DNA from 4 places in the Paracoccus seriniphilus genome. Region 3 is predicted to be linked to each of the others. Evidence: riboswitches for the same ligand, from Rfam matches in the RefSeq annotation. Region 3 holds a riboswitch; each other region holds the start of a gene.

Region 1 (3,759 bases), 580 kb from region 3:
ATCTCTATCGCGGCGAATCGTTCCGCCAGACCCGAGGCTGCGATCTTGCGCTCCTGATCCATCAGGTCGCCCTTGGTGATCAGGAACAGACGGCGATTCTCCAATGCGGCCAGGGCATCCTCGACCCCCTCCAGCAGATGCACGGGATGGGCCAGCATATCCCGCCCCATCTCCAGGATTCTGCCGATGGTATGGCCATCCACGCGCCCCTCGGTCAGTTCGACCGCCGTCTGGACCATCGACAACATGAAGCCCTTGATGCCGAAACCATAGCGCGACAGGTTGCGCTTTTCGGTCTCGACCAGCCGTTCGGTCACCGCATCACGTTCCGCATGGTCCGCCAGCATATCCGCGAAAGCCGCTTCCGTGCTGCGGAAGAAGGTCTCGTTTTCCCAAAGGGTATCATCTGCATCCAGACCTATGGCGTCGAACATCATGACCTCTCGCGGCGCGTTGTCGCAGTCAGGCAGCGAAATCACGGCTCTGCCGCTTTGTCAAACCCGGTGCTCGACCGCGCCGGAGAGGCCTGCCCGGCCCCTGAAATGGCACGTTTTTCCGCGCCACGCGCCATCTGCCAGCGGTGAAATGCCCTTTGCACGCATCGCCGGGCCGCCTCTCTCTTGCCGCTTCCACGCCGCGCGACCGCCACAGTCCGGACCGGGAAATCATCTGGAAGATTGAGCGGCATCGCCGATTTTGCTACCTTTGCCTCCTAAGAAGGGAATCCAGACCGGGTCAACCGGCGCACCCTCACCTGAGGACAAGACCAGGAAACCGAGGAGACAGCCCCATGCTGAACCGTATCGTGATTGCGGCGGCCGCCATCGTTCTGACGGCACCGCTGGCCATGGCCGGCCCCATCGACAGCGCCTGCGTGCGTTCCGACCGCGCACAAGGAAACAGACATCTGTGCAGTTGCATTCAGCGTGTCGCGAACAAGACCCTGTCGCGCTCGGATCAGCGCCGCGCCGCGGCCTTCTTCAGGGACCCCCATCAGGCGCAGGTCGTGCGCATGTCGAAATCGAACGCGGACAATGCCTTCTGGGCGCGCTACAAGCGCTTTGCCTCGTCGGCCGAAGCCTATTGCCGTTGATCCCTTGCGCATTACCGTTCTGACAGGTGCCGGCATATCAGCCGAAAGCGGATTGGCGACATTTCGCGCCAGCGACGGGCTGTGGGAAGAGCATCGCATCGAGGATGTGGCCAGCCCCGAAGGCTTTGTCCGCGACCCCGATCTGGTTCACCGGTTCTATAACGACCGCCGCAAGGGCGCGGCAGCGGCACAGCCCAACGCGGCCCATCGCGCGCTGGCGGAACTGGCAGGACGACATGATCTGACGCTGATCACCCAGAATGTCGATGACCTGCATGAACGCGCGGGAAGCCCGGATGTCATCCATATGCATGGTTCCCTGAGCACCGCGCTTTGCGCCAGTTGCGGGCATCGCTGGCCTGCCCCGGCGGAAATGTCCCCGCAAACGCCATGCCCGTCCTGCGCGGCGCTTGCGGCACGGCCGGATATCGTCTGGTTCGGAGAAATGCCCTATCATATGGAGCGGATCTGGGCGGCGCTGGAGGATTGCGATCTTTTCGCCGCCATCGGCACCTCTGGCAATGTCTATCCTGCGGCCGGATTTGCCCAGCATGCCGGGCGCATGGGGGCCAATTGCATCGAGCTGAACCTGCAGAACAGTGCCACCTCGCGCGATTTCGACCACCATATCCGCGGCCCGGCCTCGGAGACGGTGCCCGGCTGGGTGGCGTCGCTTTCATGACACAGATGCCCTGCCCTTCTTCTGGCGGTGGGGCAATTGTCCTTGCGCGAATCCGGACGCTGGTCTAGCTCCGCCCTGCCTCGGTTCCGGGATTTCCCGGTGAAAAGGGAATGCGGTGAAATTCCGCGACTGCCCCCGCAACTGTCAGCGGTGAGCGAGGCCGGAACATGCCACTGTCCGCCAGATACGGATGGGAAGGCCCGGCCGACCAGTGACCCGTGAAGTCAGGAGACCTGCCGAAGCCCTATCACCCTGAGTGCATGCGTGGGGCATGCACGAAACGGATGTTCCGATGTGGTGGTAACCGCCGTCCGGCACCGCCGCCGGACAGACCGCAGACCGCCCGCTTTGGGCGCCTGAAAGGGACCACGACGTGAAACGCCTTTCCATTCTCGCGACTTCGGTCGCAGCATTTGCCTCTCCCGCACTGGCGCAGGACAACACGGTCCTGCCGACCATCACTCTGACCGCCAACCGCGAAGCGACCGAACTTTCGCATTCGGGCAGTTCGGTTTCGATCCTTCAACGTGAGGACCTGCAGGATCAGGTCGGGCAGCCGATCGCAGAGACATTGTCGCGCCTGCCCGGGGTCAACTGGCGTCAATCCGGCCCCCTGGGCACCACGGGTTCGATCCAGTTGCGCGGTGCGCCCAGCCAGTATCTGCCCGTGCTGATCGATGGCATCGACGTTTCCGACGCCGCTGCCGGGCAGCCCTATTTCGACATTGGCGGCCTGACCGGCAGCAGCATAGACCGGGCGGAATTGCTGCGCGGCGCGCAATCCGCGCTCTATGGGTCGCGGGCCATGGCCGGAGTGCTCAGCCTGCAATCCCTGCGTCCCACCCAGGATGGGCTGCATCAGGAATTCGCCATCGAGGCCGGCAGCTATCGCAGCCTGCAGGCCAGCTATGGCGTGACCCTGCGCCGCGACGACACCGATCTGGCATTCCAGGCCAGCCGGATCATTACCGACGGCTACTCCGCCAGCGATGAGAACGACGGCAATACCGAAAATGACGGCTATGAAGCCACGCGGTTGACATTCTACGCCGCACATCACCTGCAGTCAGGCGTGACCATCGGCGTGAACGGTTTCTGGGAAGAGAGCCGTGCCGATTTCGATGATGGCTTTTACGATTTCGCCACCGGAAACTATTATTTCGGAGACACCTATGGCACGCCGGGGGACGACTATACCGACAAGGAATCCTATGGCCTGCGCGCCTTCGCCGAGTTCTCGACCGGATCGATCGATCACGAAATCGCCCTGACGCGCTATCAACTGGACCGCAGCAGCTGGACGAACGGCTATGAATCTCCCTTCAAGGGCACGCGCACCAAACTGTCCTGGCATGGGGCGACCGATCTGGGCAGCAATGGCACGCGGGTGATCTTTGGTGCCGACACGGAAAAGGAAAAGGCCGAGGGCAATGGCGACGCTCGGCTATCAGGTGTCTTTGGCGAAATCGCCATGCCCGTGGGTGACAGCATCGATCTCAACGCATCGCTGCGCCGCGATGAGCATGCCCAGTTCGGCGGTTTCACTTCGGGGCGGGTGGCAGCCGTCTATCGTGCCAGCGACGACCTGCTGTTCCGCGCGGCCTTTGGCAACGGGTTCCGCGCACCGTCGCTCTATGAACTCTACAGTGCCTATGGAGACGACGACCTCCAGCGCGAGGAAAGCCGCACGGCGGAAATCGGGGTCGAAAAGCTTTGGGGCAACGACAGCCATCTGCGCGCCACCGCCTTCTGGATGGAAGCGGATGACCTGATCGGCTGGGATCCCGACAGCATCTCCTGCGCTGCCGCATCCGGTCCCTATGCCATGCCGGGCTGCTATGCCCAGGTCGATGGCAAGGCGCGGCGTTCGGGGCTGGAGCTTGATGCGCGTCACAGCTTTGGCAACCACAGGCTGACGGCAGCCTATACCTATACCGACAGCGGCCCGACTTCGGAATGGGCCAAGGTTCCCCGGCATGTCCTG
Region 2 (3,759 bases), on a different replicon from region 3:
GGGCACGGAATCGATGGCCGACATTTCGCTGACGGCAGTCAGGGCACGGATGGCGGCTTCGACCGTGGCGCCGAAGTCGGGACCATCCATTGTCTTGGCGATATTCAGTGATCCCAGATTGCAGGAAATATCCGTGCCCATATGGGCATAGCTGAGATCTTCGTTGAATTCCGACGCCTCGTTCACCTGCAGTATTTCCGAACAGAGGTTCGACATGGTGATGCGCCCGTCGATCGGATTGGCGCGGTTCACCGTGTCCTCGAACATGATGTAGGGATAGCCGCTTTCGAACTGGATCTCGGCCAGCGTCTGGAAGAACTGGCGTGCATTGATCTTTTTCTTGCGAATACGCTTGTCGTCGACCATCTCGGCATATTTCTCGGTGACCGAGATTTCCGAGAAGGGTACGCCATAGACGCGCTGAACGTCATGGGGCGAGAACAGATACATATCCTCGTTCCGCTTGGCCAGATCGAAGGTGATGTCAGGGATCACCACGCCAAGGGACAACGTCTTGATGCGGATTTTCTCATCCGCGTTTTCGCGCTTGGTGTCCAGGAAGCTGAGGATATCGGGATGATGGGCGTTCAGATAGACTGCACCCGCGCCCTGGCGTGCACCCAGCTGGTTGGCATAGCTGAAGCTGTCTTCCAGCAACTTCATGATCGGGATCACGCCTGAAGACTGGTTCTCGATCCCCTTGATAGGGGCCCCGGATTCGCGGATGTTGGTCAGCATCAGGGCGACGCCGCCGCCGCGTTTCGACAGTTGCAGCGAGGAATTGATCGCCCGGCCGATCGATTCCATGTTGTCTTCGACGCGCAGCAGGAAACAGGAAATCAGCTCGCCGCGCGATTTCTTGCCCGCGTTCAGAAAGGTCGGCGTGGCGGGCTGGAAACGACCCGACAGGATTTCATCCATGAACTTCATGGCCAGATCCTGATCGCCCCGCGCCAGTGCCAGCGCCACCATGACCACGCGATCTTCGTAACGCTCCAGGTAGCGCTGCCCGTCTCGGGTCTTCAGTGTATAGCTGGTGTAATATTTGAACGCGCCAAGGAAGGTTGGAAAACGGAACTTCTTGGCAAAGGCGGCCGCCCAGATCCGGTGCAGGAACTCGCGCGGATAGTCGGACAGAACCTGCGGCTCGTAATAGCCTTCGTCGACCAGGTAATCCAGCTTCTCGTCCAGGCTGTGGAAGAAGACAGTGTTCTGGTTGACGTGCTGCAGGAAATACTGCCGCGCCGCCATGCGGTCGGCCTCAAAGCGGATGTGCCCCTTGTCGTCATAAAGGTTCAGCATCGCGTTCAGCGCGTGATAGTCGAGGTCGGGCTTCACACTGTCAAGCATTCCATTTCCTGCAGTTTTTTCAGCCCGTCGCGGACACGGGCAATATCGGTTGGTGTTCCCGCCAGTTCGAATCGATACAACACGGGAACGCGGCATTTATCGGCAATCACGCGCGCGGCCAAGGCATAGGTTTGCCCAAAGTTGCGATTGCCCGCGCCGATCACGCCACGCAATCCGGCCCGACGCGCTTCATCATTGAGAAAGCGGATGACCTGCTTGGGCACCGCACCGCGACCTTCGCCATCGGCATATGTGGGGCAGATCATCACATAGGGCCGGTCCGGCATCGGCATCGGATCGCTGCTGCGCAGGGGAATGCGCATTGCCGACAACCCCAGGGCCGCCACAAAGCGGGCGGTGTTGCCCGATCCCGATGAGAAATAGACCAGCCCCACCATCGCGAATGATCAGGCCAACTGGCCGATCATGTCCGGACGAAAGCCTGCCCAGTGGTTCTCACCGGCGATGACGACGGGCGCCTGACGGTATCCCAATGCCGTCACCCGCTCCATGGCTTCGGCGTCCTGGGTCAGATCGACGATGTCGTAGTTCAGGCCGCGGGCATCAAGAGCACGGGTGGTGGCGGTGCATTGCACACAGGCGGGTTTGGAATAGACGGTGATGGTCATGCGCTCGGCTCCTGGTCTCTATGTCTGGATGGCGGTCCCGCGCTTGACTGCTGGCGAAGATCCGCCAACAGCCACGCTGCCGGGCCCACCGCCCGTAGTCGTTTTTTGCCATGGCAGGTCTCCTGACTCGCGGACATGGGACAACCGGCCTTCCCGGAGTGATCCAGTGGCTTCATCAGTCGATCCGACCGCTTACAGTTGCGGGGGCAGTGCCGGCTTTTCACCGACTTCCCTTTTCACCTCTGACGGATGTCATTGGCACCATAGCCACATCACTTAGCCATCCAAGCGGGTATAATGTCAATATGTGGTGTCGGGACCAAGGAAATTTTCTGGGGACAATGCTGCCGCGTCCAGTGATTCCAATGCTTTGCAATTCAGGATCCCGTGTGGGTCAGACCGCCGCGCTGGTCAAGCCTTCAGGGCGGGGTTGAAAATGTCGTTTCAAGGCTTCGTTGCCTTTGAAAATTTCGGGGGCGTCCCTGATCTGCAAAGCAGGAATGAAAAAAATGTTGATAATTTCATTTCCGGTGGCAAGATCGATATTCGATGAAGAGGGAGTGATTCGTGACTTCTGGTGCTGATCTGCGGACATTGAGAAAGAGCCGCGCCTTGACCCTGGCGCAGCTCGCCGAAGCCATGGGCCGGTCCCTGGGCTGGATGTCGCAAGTCGAACGCGATGTCTCGCGGATCAGTGCCGAGGATTTGGCCAAGCTGGCACAGATCCTTGATGTGGCGCCGTCGCTGCTGATCCAGCCCAAGGCCGAGACGCCACGGGAAGAAGGCCGTATCGTTCGGGCTGACCGCCGCCGTTCGCTCGGACACCGTCATGACGGGTTGATCGAAGCGCTGATCTCTCCGGACCTGACCGACAGTTTCGAAATCGTCCATTCGACCTTCCTGCCCGGGAAGGCGCTGCCCGAGCCTGTGCATCGCGAGACGCAGGAAGTCGGCTTCATGTTGTCGGGACGGCTGGATCTCAGCTTCGGCGACCAGAAATTCACCGTGGGTCCGGGGGACAGTTTCCGGATCCGTAACGAGCCCTATCTCTGGGCAAATCCCTATCGTGAAACCGCAGTGGCACTGTGGGTAATTTCGCCGCCGATCTACTAGAAAGGACCTTCGACGTCGCAATGTGCCAACATAGGAATCCATGATCATCATTGTTCCGCGGGGATCGGCGTCTGGCCGAAGATTCGCGGAGGATTCTGATCACCCCGCAGCCATGTGATGGAGGGTCATACCCTTCCGCGATCAGGCTTTGCGCGGACCCTGAACATCAATCAGATCGCCGGCTCAACCGGCGGCGTTTCAATGACCTCGACCAGGATTCCCGGGGCTGATGAGTCATGCCAACAGAGGAAAGAACAGAATGAAGCGAACAAAAGCCATCAGTGGTCTGTTGTCCCTGATTTCGCTGGGGATGGTGTCTCCTGCATTTGCACAGGACGCTGTAACGGTGGCCTATTTCCAGGAATGGCCGATGCCGTTCCAATATGCCAAGGCCAAGGGGCTGTACGAGGAAAAGCTGGGCGTTCCGGTCAATTGGGTTGCCTTTGATTCGGGTACCGCGATGTCGGCCGCCATGGCGGCCGGAGATGTGCAGATCGCCATAAGTCAGGGGGTGCCTCCCTTTGTGGTGGCGGTTTCGGCGGGGCAGGATCTCGAGGTTGTCGATATTGCCGCCTCCTATTCCGACAATGACAATTGTGTTGTCGCTTCGCGGCTGGAAATCGACAAGGACAGCGCGGGCGAACTGACGGGCAAACGCGTGGCGCTG
Region 3 (3,759 bases):
GCGAGTGCCGTCTTGCGCTGGCACAACATATGCCGGAAATCCTGCCACTTTACGAAGAGCTTTGCGAACTGGTTGGCGGTGGGGACAGCCAGGCCAGATTTCTCAGTTTCTATTGCCCGCCGCGCTATCTGTCGGGCTGCAGCCAGGCAATCTGGCAGGGCGACAGGCCGCTGCTGGTGCGCAATTACGACTATAGCCCGGATGCCTTTGACGCCATCCTGATGCGCACAGCCTGGCAGGGACGGCGTGTCATCGGGATGAGCGATGGCATGTTCGGGCTGATCGACGGCATGAATGACGCCGGGCTGGCTCTGTCCCTGACCTTCGGAGGGCGGCGCGAGGTCGGCGATGGTTTCGGCATTCCGCTGATCCTGCGCTATATCCTGCAGACCTGCGAAACGCTGGACGAGGCCGCCGAAGTGCTGCGCCGCGTGCCCTGCCACATGAGCTATAACGTCACCGTTCTTGACGCAGAGAGGCGCTATTTCACCGCCTATCTGACGCCGGACCGCCCGACGATCATCTCGCAGACTCCGGTCGCCACCAATCATCAGGAGCGGGTGGAATGGCCCGGTCATGCCAGGTTTACCGCCACGGTGGAACGTCAGCGGTTCCTGCTGAACCGGCTGACCCTGCACCCGGAAACCCAGGATCGCTTCATCAGCATGTTCCTGCGCCCACCGCTGTATTCCACTGCGTTTTCTTCGGGGTTCGGCACCTTGTATACGGCGGCTTATATGCCCGCCGATCAGATGATGCAGGTCTGGTGGCCCCATCACGTCTGGACCCATAGTTTCGATCATTTCGTGACCGGCTCGCAGCGCGTGCTGATCCCGCATTCTCCGCCCTTGGGCTGACGGTCCGGTTCAGACCCGCCGCAGCAGATAGATATCCATGATCCAGCCATGGGCGGCTCGCGCCTGCGCGCGTGTCTCGATGATCCGGCTGCCGATCTCGGCCAGCGGACCTTTCAGCAGGATCTGTTCGGGCATGCCGACAAAGCCGCCCCACCAGATATACAGATCCTTTGGCGGCAGGGTCTGAAAGGAACAGGACCCATCCAGCATCACGACGACCGAATCGCTCTCCGCCGGCCAGCCGTGGTCGCGCAGATTGCGGCCCGTGGTGACATGGACCGGCGCACCGATGGTGTTCAGCGGAATAGCATGTGCCGCGCAAAGCGCCTGAATGGCGGTAATTCCGGGGATGACCTGCGTCTGCAGTGGCAGATGCGCGGTCAGCCGCTCGGCGATGCGCAGGGTGCTGTCATAGAGTGACGGATCACCCCAGATCAGAAAGGCCAGTTTCCCGCCCTCGGGCAGATATTGTCGTATCTGTCCCAGCCAGGCCTGCGCGATGGCATCATGCCAGTCATCGACGCCCTGACGGTAATCGGCGTGACTGGCGTCGCGGACCGGCAGCGGAAATTCGATCACCTGACAATCGGGGGCGCAATGATCAGCGCAGATCCTGCGGCGCAGCCCGGCCAGATCGTCCTTTTGGGCGCCCTTGAGAGGTATCAGGATCAGATCGGCCGAACGCATCGCATCGATCGCCTGCAGGGTCAGATGCCGGGGGTTTCCGGTGCCAATGCCGATCAGGCTCAGTTCGATCATCGCGACCTCATGCCTTGGTATGCGCGGGCCGGTTTCAGCCCGCGCGCCTCCTGTTGCTCAGGCGAACAGACGGGGCGTGACAAGGGCGCTGCCCTGAAGGCTGCGCATGGATTTCGCCACAGCCAGCACCGCCAGATCGACCAGTGGTTCGATCAGGATCACGGTCATATAGGCCACGCCAAAGGTCGCGACCCCTTCGATACCGGCAACGCCCTGACCGAGGATCGCCCAGAAGGCCACCCAGGCCACGACGCCACCCTGATAGGCCGTCGACAGGGCCAGCGCCTGTCCATAGCGCAGATCGACATAGGCGGTGCCCGGTGCGATGATCCGGTTGGCCAGAGCCGACAGGCCGAACAGCGGCACCAGCAGCGTGGTCATGTTCATGCCGTATTGCGGCAGATCGAAGGGTGCGAACAGCAGGCCCTGTGTCAGCAGACCAAGCGCAAGGCCGATGGCCGCGGGCGCCGCGCCGAACAGCAGGAACAATGTCGAGCCGAGGATGAAATGGACTTCGGAAACGCCGACCGGGTAATGGGGCAGAACCTCGAAGAACACGAAGACAAGCGCCGTGGTCAGCACGCTGCGCAGGGCCAGCGAGGTCCAGCCCTTCTCCTGTGCGGTCTGGAAGGCCAGCCTCAGGCCATAGGCTCCGGCAGCCGCGGCCGTGGCATAGCTGAGCGCAAGCTTTGCGCCGGTGACAATTCCGGGTTCGATATGCATGTCAGTCTCCTTTGCCGTCCCACCCGACGGCTGTTGGTTATGGGCTGACGGCCGGTCTCCTGGCTCGCGGGTCAAGGCGTCGCTTCGGCCTTCCCGGCCCGATGGGCCAGTGGCTTTGTTGAAGCACGCTCTCCGCATACAGTCGCGGGGGCGGCTGGGGCTTCGGGTGCCGCGATTTGGTCCACCCTTCCCCATTCCCGATGAAGCCCGACGCTTGGCGTCTGTACGGGCACCGATCAGAGTTTCAGCTAAATTGCATTGCGCGCGCGCGGTCAAGCATTCTGGCTGCGCGAAATCAGGTGAAAGAAGGTGCCCGTGACATGCCCGCCACCGGGCATCACGCGATGCGATCCGGTTTCCGCGACCAGATTTCCGTTGGCGTCACTGACGCGCGCCAGCGGCTCATCCGGTTGCGACAGGATCGAGGCATAGTGAAATTCATGACCGCGCAGGGTTGCCCCGGCTTGCAGCCCGGGCATTGGCGCATCCAGCCGCGCCATGCGATAGCCCAGATGCATCCGGCGCTTGTGATAGCTGGTTTCCAGCCCCAGCAGGCCGGTCATGGCATGGCGCTTGCCTTCGGCATCCGTCAGCCCCGCGCCCAGCACCATATAGCCGCCGCATTCACCATGCACCGGGCGGCTGCGGGCGAATCGGGCAAGCCCCTCGCAGAAATTGCCTGCCCCGGCGATGCGACCGGCATGCAGTTCGGGATAACCGCCGGGCAGCCAGCAGCAATCGGCACTGTCATCGGGGGCCTGATCCGCCAGTGGCGAAAATGGCAGGATGGTCGCGCCCTGCCGGCGCCATTCGTCGATCAGATGCGGATAGACGAAGCTGAATGCCTCATCCCGTGCCAGAGCGATCCGCTGACCGGGTGGCGGCACGGGGTGATGCGAGGCGACTTGCATCAGGGGGCGTGCCGCGGCGGCAGCCAGAATCGCGTCCAGATCGCAATGCTGCCCGACAAATTCGCCCGCCTGATCCAGCAGCGCCCGCAGATGCGGGGTCTCTTCGGCCTGCACCAGACCCAGATGGCGTTCGGGCAGTTCGATATTGCCGCGCCGGGGCAGTGATCCCAGCACCGCGATCCCGGCGCGCGCCATGCCTTCGCGGATCAGCGCCTCGTGCCGGGGCGAGGCCACGCGGTTCAGCACCACGCCGGCAAAGGGCAGATCGGGGGCAAGCGTGGCAAATCCATGTGCGATGGCTGCCGCCGATTGCGCCTGCCCAGAGACATCCAGAACCAGCAGCACGGGCCAGCCGGTCATCATGGCGATCTCGGCGCTGGCACCGATGCCATGTTCCCCAGGCGACGCCACCCCGTCGAACAGCCCCATCGACCCCTCGGCCAGCACCAGATCGGCAGGTTCGCGTCCTTGCAGATGCGCAACGATCTGCGCCTGTCCCATCGCCCAGC
Region 4 (3,759 bases), on a different replicon from region 3:
TCTTCCAGACGGTCTCGGTCGTCATCTTCGCCCAGTCATGGCGGTATTTGCTTTCTACCGCATGAAGGCTGTCGCACCAACTGCAGCGATAGTCACAGCCCCCCGCGCGGACAAAGACGGTGGGTTCCCCGATCAGCGCGCCTTCGCCTTGGATGGTGGGGCCGAAAATCTCGGCGATGCGCAGGGTCATGGCCGGTATTCCGCCCATGTCTTGGGGGTCTCGCTGACCAATACGGCGCTGGTCTCAGGCCAGCGCGCGGCGCACCAGTCAAAGAAGTGTCTCGCCAGGTTCTCGGCGGTCGAGGGGCCTTCAAGCACATCGTTCAGATGCCGGTGATCGAAATGATCATCGATATGGGTCTTGAGCGGCTTGAGGTCGTGATAATCGCGCACGAAGCCATCCGGGTTCAGCGCCTTTGCGGCCAGTTCGACCACGACGATGTAATTGTGTCCATGCAGCCGCGCGCATTGATGGTCGTCGGGCAGATGGCTCAGGCGATGGCTGGCCGAGAAATGGAACTCCTTGCGAATACGGAACATCAGCCGTTCTCCCGCGTGGTAAGCGCCGTGATCCAGTAGTCGGGATCGGCATAGGGCGTCGGGTCGCTGACCCCGGCCAGATGGAAGGCCTCGCGTCGCTCGACACAGGTGCCGCAGCGGCCGCAGTGGATTTCGCCGCCCTTGTAGCAGGACCATGTCTCGGCAAATGGCGTGCCATGCGCCGCGCCCTGGCGGACGATTTCGGCCTTGCTTTCCCTGACGAAAGGCGTGTGCAGCCGCACATCGGCATAGCCTTGCAGGGCGGCCTGCTGCATCGCCTCGAAGGCGCGGGTGAAGCCGGGGCGGCAATCGGGATAGATGAAGTGATCGCCGCCATGCACCGCCGTCGCCACGGCCTCGTCACCCTGCGCCGCCGCGATGCCAAAGCCGATCGACAGCATGATGGCATTGCGGTTGGGCACGACGGTAATGCGCATCGTTTCCTCGGCATAATGCCCATCAGGAACGTCGATTTCGTCGGTCAGGGCCGAACCCGACAGCGCCGCACCGATGCCGCGCATGTCGATCAGGTGAAAGGGCACGCCCAACCGCGCGGCCGCCGCCTGGGCGAAGCCAAGCTCCTTGCGGTGGCGCTGACCATAATCGAACGAGACAAGCCGTGTGAGTTGATGCTCATTGGCGGTAATATGCGCAAGCGACACGGAATCGAGTCCGCCCGAGCAGATGACAAGTGTTTTCATTTTTGAGGCCCTTGTTTTGATGTCCGGGTAGGCTGCGACCGGATGGCGGGCCTTATTTCAGAAACCGCGCGGATTGCAAGTGGCATCGCCCCCGCGCATGGGGGCGGATCACGGGGCGGTTCGGGCCTATTGCCCCGGCCAGCAATCCTCGTGGATCACGCTGTCAAGATCCAGCCTCTGGCGCCAGCCCCGGGCTTCCAACTCGGGCCTGGGGTAGAGTTCGTCGACATGGCCCGCGCAAAGATAGGCCACGATTTCCACATGGTCGGGAATGCCAAGCAGGTCGCGAAGGTCCTGGGGTCGAAAGATCGAAACCCAGCCAATTCCGATTCCTTCCGCGCGGGCGGCCAGCCAGAGGTTCTGGACAGCGCAGACCGTCGAATAGAGATCCATGTTGCTGTTATGGGTGCGCCCCAGAACCACCTTTCCGCCACGGGTCCGGTCGCAGGTCACACAGATGTTCAACGGCGAAGTCAGGATTCCTTCGAGCTTCAGGGACCGGTAAAGCGCCTTGCGGTCTCCTTCGAACATGTCTTCGGCTTCGGCATTGGCGCGAAGGAAGGCTGCATGGATATCGGCGCGCCGTTTCGGGTCGCGAATCAGCAGGAAATCCCATGGCTGCATGAAACCGACAGATGGCGCGGCATGCGCGGCCGCAAGAATGCGCCGAAGGGCGGCGGGATCGATCGGATCGGGCCGGAACTCGTTGCGAACGTCGCGGCGGGCGTTGATGATATCGTAAAGGGCCTGGCGTTCCCGTTCGTCAAAGGAACGGGCGGGCTGGGGAACGACCTGTTCTGCAGAAATCTCTGGGGGCATCTGAAACCTCGCATATTTCAATGCGCCGCGGGTTCCACCCCGAAGCGCGATGAACATCAGGCCGGTCTTCTGGCTTCGGATCATCTCGTCCTGGCGCCTTCCCGGGCATGGCCCAGTGGCATCTGCCAGACGATCCCCGATACAGCGGCGGGCCCGCGCCGGATTCTCACCGGCTTCCCGATTCTCCCCCGAAGGGGCACCTGACCATGCCCTTATCCCGCGACCGGCTGCGCCACGCAAACAGAGTTTCCATGCACCGGGCGGTCTCGGCACCTGAACAGATGGAAAGCCCCTGCGGCGGGCCCATGCTGGCCAGCGATCCTCCCAATCGAAGTCAATGCCATGCCTTGACTGTTTCAAGAGGATGTCGGCGAAGTCATGCTCAGGATCAATGGTTCGAATTCCGGCGCCCGCCTTTCGGCATTCATTCAGCCAGCAGCCGGCAGCCGGTTGGTCGTGTTCATGAAGGCCAGTGTATCCTTGAACGAGGTGATGCCCGCATCCGATCCCAGGCCGGTAGCCACCAGTGCCGCCGAGGCCTGCGCGAAACCGAGCGCCGTGGTCAGGTCCATCTTGTGATGAAGTGCCGTGATGAAGCCCGCGTCGAATGCGTCGCCGCAACCGGTCGTGTCGACGACCTGAATGTCAAAGGCGGGTTGGAGCAGCTTTTCCCCCTTGTGGTCGATGAAGCAGGCACCCTCGCCGCCAAGCGTGAAAACACATTGGCGCACGCCCTTGTCGATAAAGAAGGCCGCTGTGGCATCGATGCTGCTGGCGCCCGAGATCAACCGCGCTTCCTCGATGGAGGGCATGAAATAATCGATATGAGGAAAAAGGTCGGTCAGCAGGTCGATTGTTCCGTCATTGGCCCCCAACAGATCGAAGGTCACGGTCCGACCGCGTCTTTTGGCCTCGGCCAGCAGCCGCGCGCTTGGCGCTCCGTCAAGTTTCGCCAGCAACCCGGTGCCGCCAAGATGGATGATCGGCGCTGCCAGAACCGCTTCCAGCGCGTCGTCGGCCAGATCGAAATGATCGGATGCGCCGCGCTGATGCAGGGCGGGGCGGTCGCCATTGCGGCGGATGTTCAGGATCGACGCTGATGTCGGCACGCCCGTCAGTCTTTGCATCTGCTGGGTATCGACGCCATGGCGGTTCAGTGAATCCAGAACGAAATCGGCCTTTTCGTCGTCCCCCACCGCGCCGACGGCCATGCAATGCAGGCCCAGTTTCGCCAGGTCGACCACGGTGCCGCCTGCGGTGCCCGCGACGGTCAGACGGATCTGATCGATGAAATCCACCTCGCCTCCGGGCGGAATATGATCGACCGGATGCCCAAGGATATCAAGAATATACAGGCCGATGACAGAGACGTCGTGTTGCATGGGTTCCTCCGGGGATATGGTGTCAGCTGCGGTTGCGCAGGGCGAAGGCCGTGCCCGCCAACAGGATGAATGCTCCGATGATGGTGCGCTGAAGGGTGCTGGGAATACCCACGAAGACCAGCACATTGCTGACCAGCGTGATCAGCAGCACGCCAAGCAGGGTTCCGATCACGGTGCCCGAGCCACCGGTGATCCGTGCGCCCCCCAATACGACGGCTGCGATGATTTCAAGCTCCATCCCCGCAAGGTCGAAGGGGTTTGCCAGCCGGTTCGATGAGACATGCACGATGCCCGCGATCCCGGCCAGCATCCCGGCC

What was found. A riboswitch is a leader RNA that binds a small molecule or an ion and turns the genes downstream of it on or off. The one in region 3 is predicted to bind cobalamin.
Region 1: linked by a shared signal. The riboswitch ahead of JHW44_RS10320 (TonB-dependent receptor plug domain-containing protein) and the one ahead of JHW44_RS13145 (energy-coupling factor ABC transporter permease) in region 3 are both predicted to bind cobalamin.
Region 2: linked by a shared signal. The riboswitch ahead of nrdH (glutaredoxin-like protein NrdH) and the one ahead of JHW44_RS13145 (energy-coupling factor ABC transporter permease) in region 3 are both predicted to bind cobalamin.
Region 4: linked by a shared signal. The riboswitch ahead of bluB (5,6-dimethylbenzimidazole synthase) and the one ahead of JHW44_RS13145 (energy-coupling factor ABC transporter permease) in region 3 are both predicted to bind cobalamin.

Annotation. Positions count from the first base shown of each region.
Region 1 covers NZ_CP067129.1:2,104,487-2,108,245, forward strand. Annotated here, with positions in the region: gene JHW44_RS10305 (HAD family hydrolase) at 1-437, opposite strand, end outside; gene JHW44_RS10310 (hypothetical protein) at 791-1,093, shown strand; gene JHW44_RS10315 (NAD-dependent deacylase) at 1,098-1,775, shown strand; cobalamin riboswitch at 1,840-2,030, shown strand; gene JHW44_RS10320 (TonB-dependent receptor plug domain-containing protein) at 2,149-3,759, shown strand, end outside.
Region 2 covers NZ_CP067131.1:35,015-38,773, forward strand. Annotated here, with positions in the region: gene nrdE (class 1b ribonucleoside-diphosphate reductase subunit alpha) at 1-1,350, opposite strand, end outside; gene nrdI (class Ib ribonucleoside-diphosphate reductase assembly flavoprotein NrdI) at 1,335-1,748, opposite strand; gene nrdH (glutaredoxin-like protein NrdH) at 1,758-1,979, opposite strand; cobalamin riboswitch at 2,075-2,260, opposite strand; gene JHW44_RS16565 (hypothetical protein) at 2,374-2,574, opposite strand; gene JHW44_RS16570 (helix-turn-helix domain-containing protein) at 2,592-3,092, shown strand; gene JHW44_RS16575 (taurine ABC transporter substrate-binding protein) at 3,352-3,759, shown strand, end outside.
Region 3 covers NZ_CP067129.1:2,680,060-2,683,818, reverse strand. Annotated here, with positions in the region: gene JHW44_RS13155 (C45 family autoproteolytic acyltransferase/hydrolase) at 1-857, shown strand, start outside; gene cobF (precorrin-6A synthase (deacetylating)) at 867-1,616, opposite strand; gene JHW44_RS13145 (energy-coupling factor ABC transporter permease) at 1,674-2,339, opposite strand; cobalamin riboswitch at 2,372-2,592, opposite strand; gene JHW44_RS13140 (cobyrinic acid a,c-diamide synthase CobB) at 2,612-3,759, opposite strand, start outside.
Region 4 covers NZ_CP067130.1:507,581-511,339, reverse strand. Annotated here, with positions in the region: gene queE (7-carboxy-7-deazaguanine synthase QueE) at 1-190, opposite strand, end outside; gene queD (6-carboxytetrahydropterin synthase QueD) at 187-540, opposite strand; gene queC (7-cyano-7-deazaguanine synthase QueC) at 540-1,241, opposite strand; gene bluB (5,6-dimethylbenzimidazole synthase) at 1,368-2,060, opposite strand; cobalamin riboswitch at 2,103-2,279, opposite strand; gene JHW44_RS16010 (carbohydrate kinase family protein) at 2,489-3,442, opposite strand; gene JHW44_RS16005 (ABC transporter permease) at 3,465-3,759, opposite strand, start outside.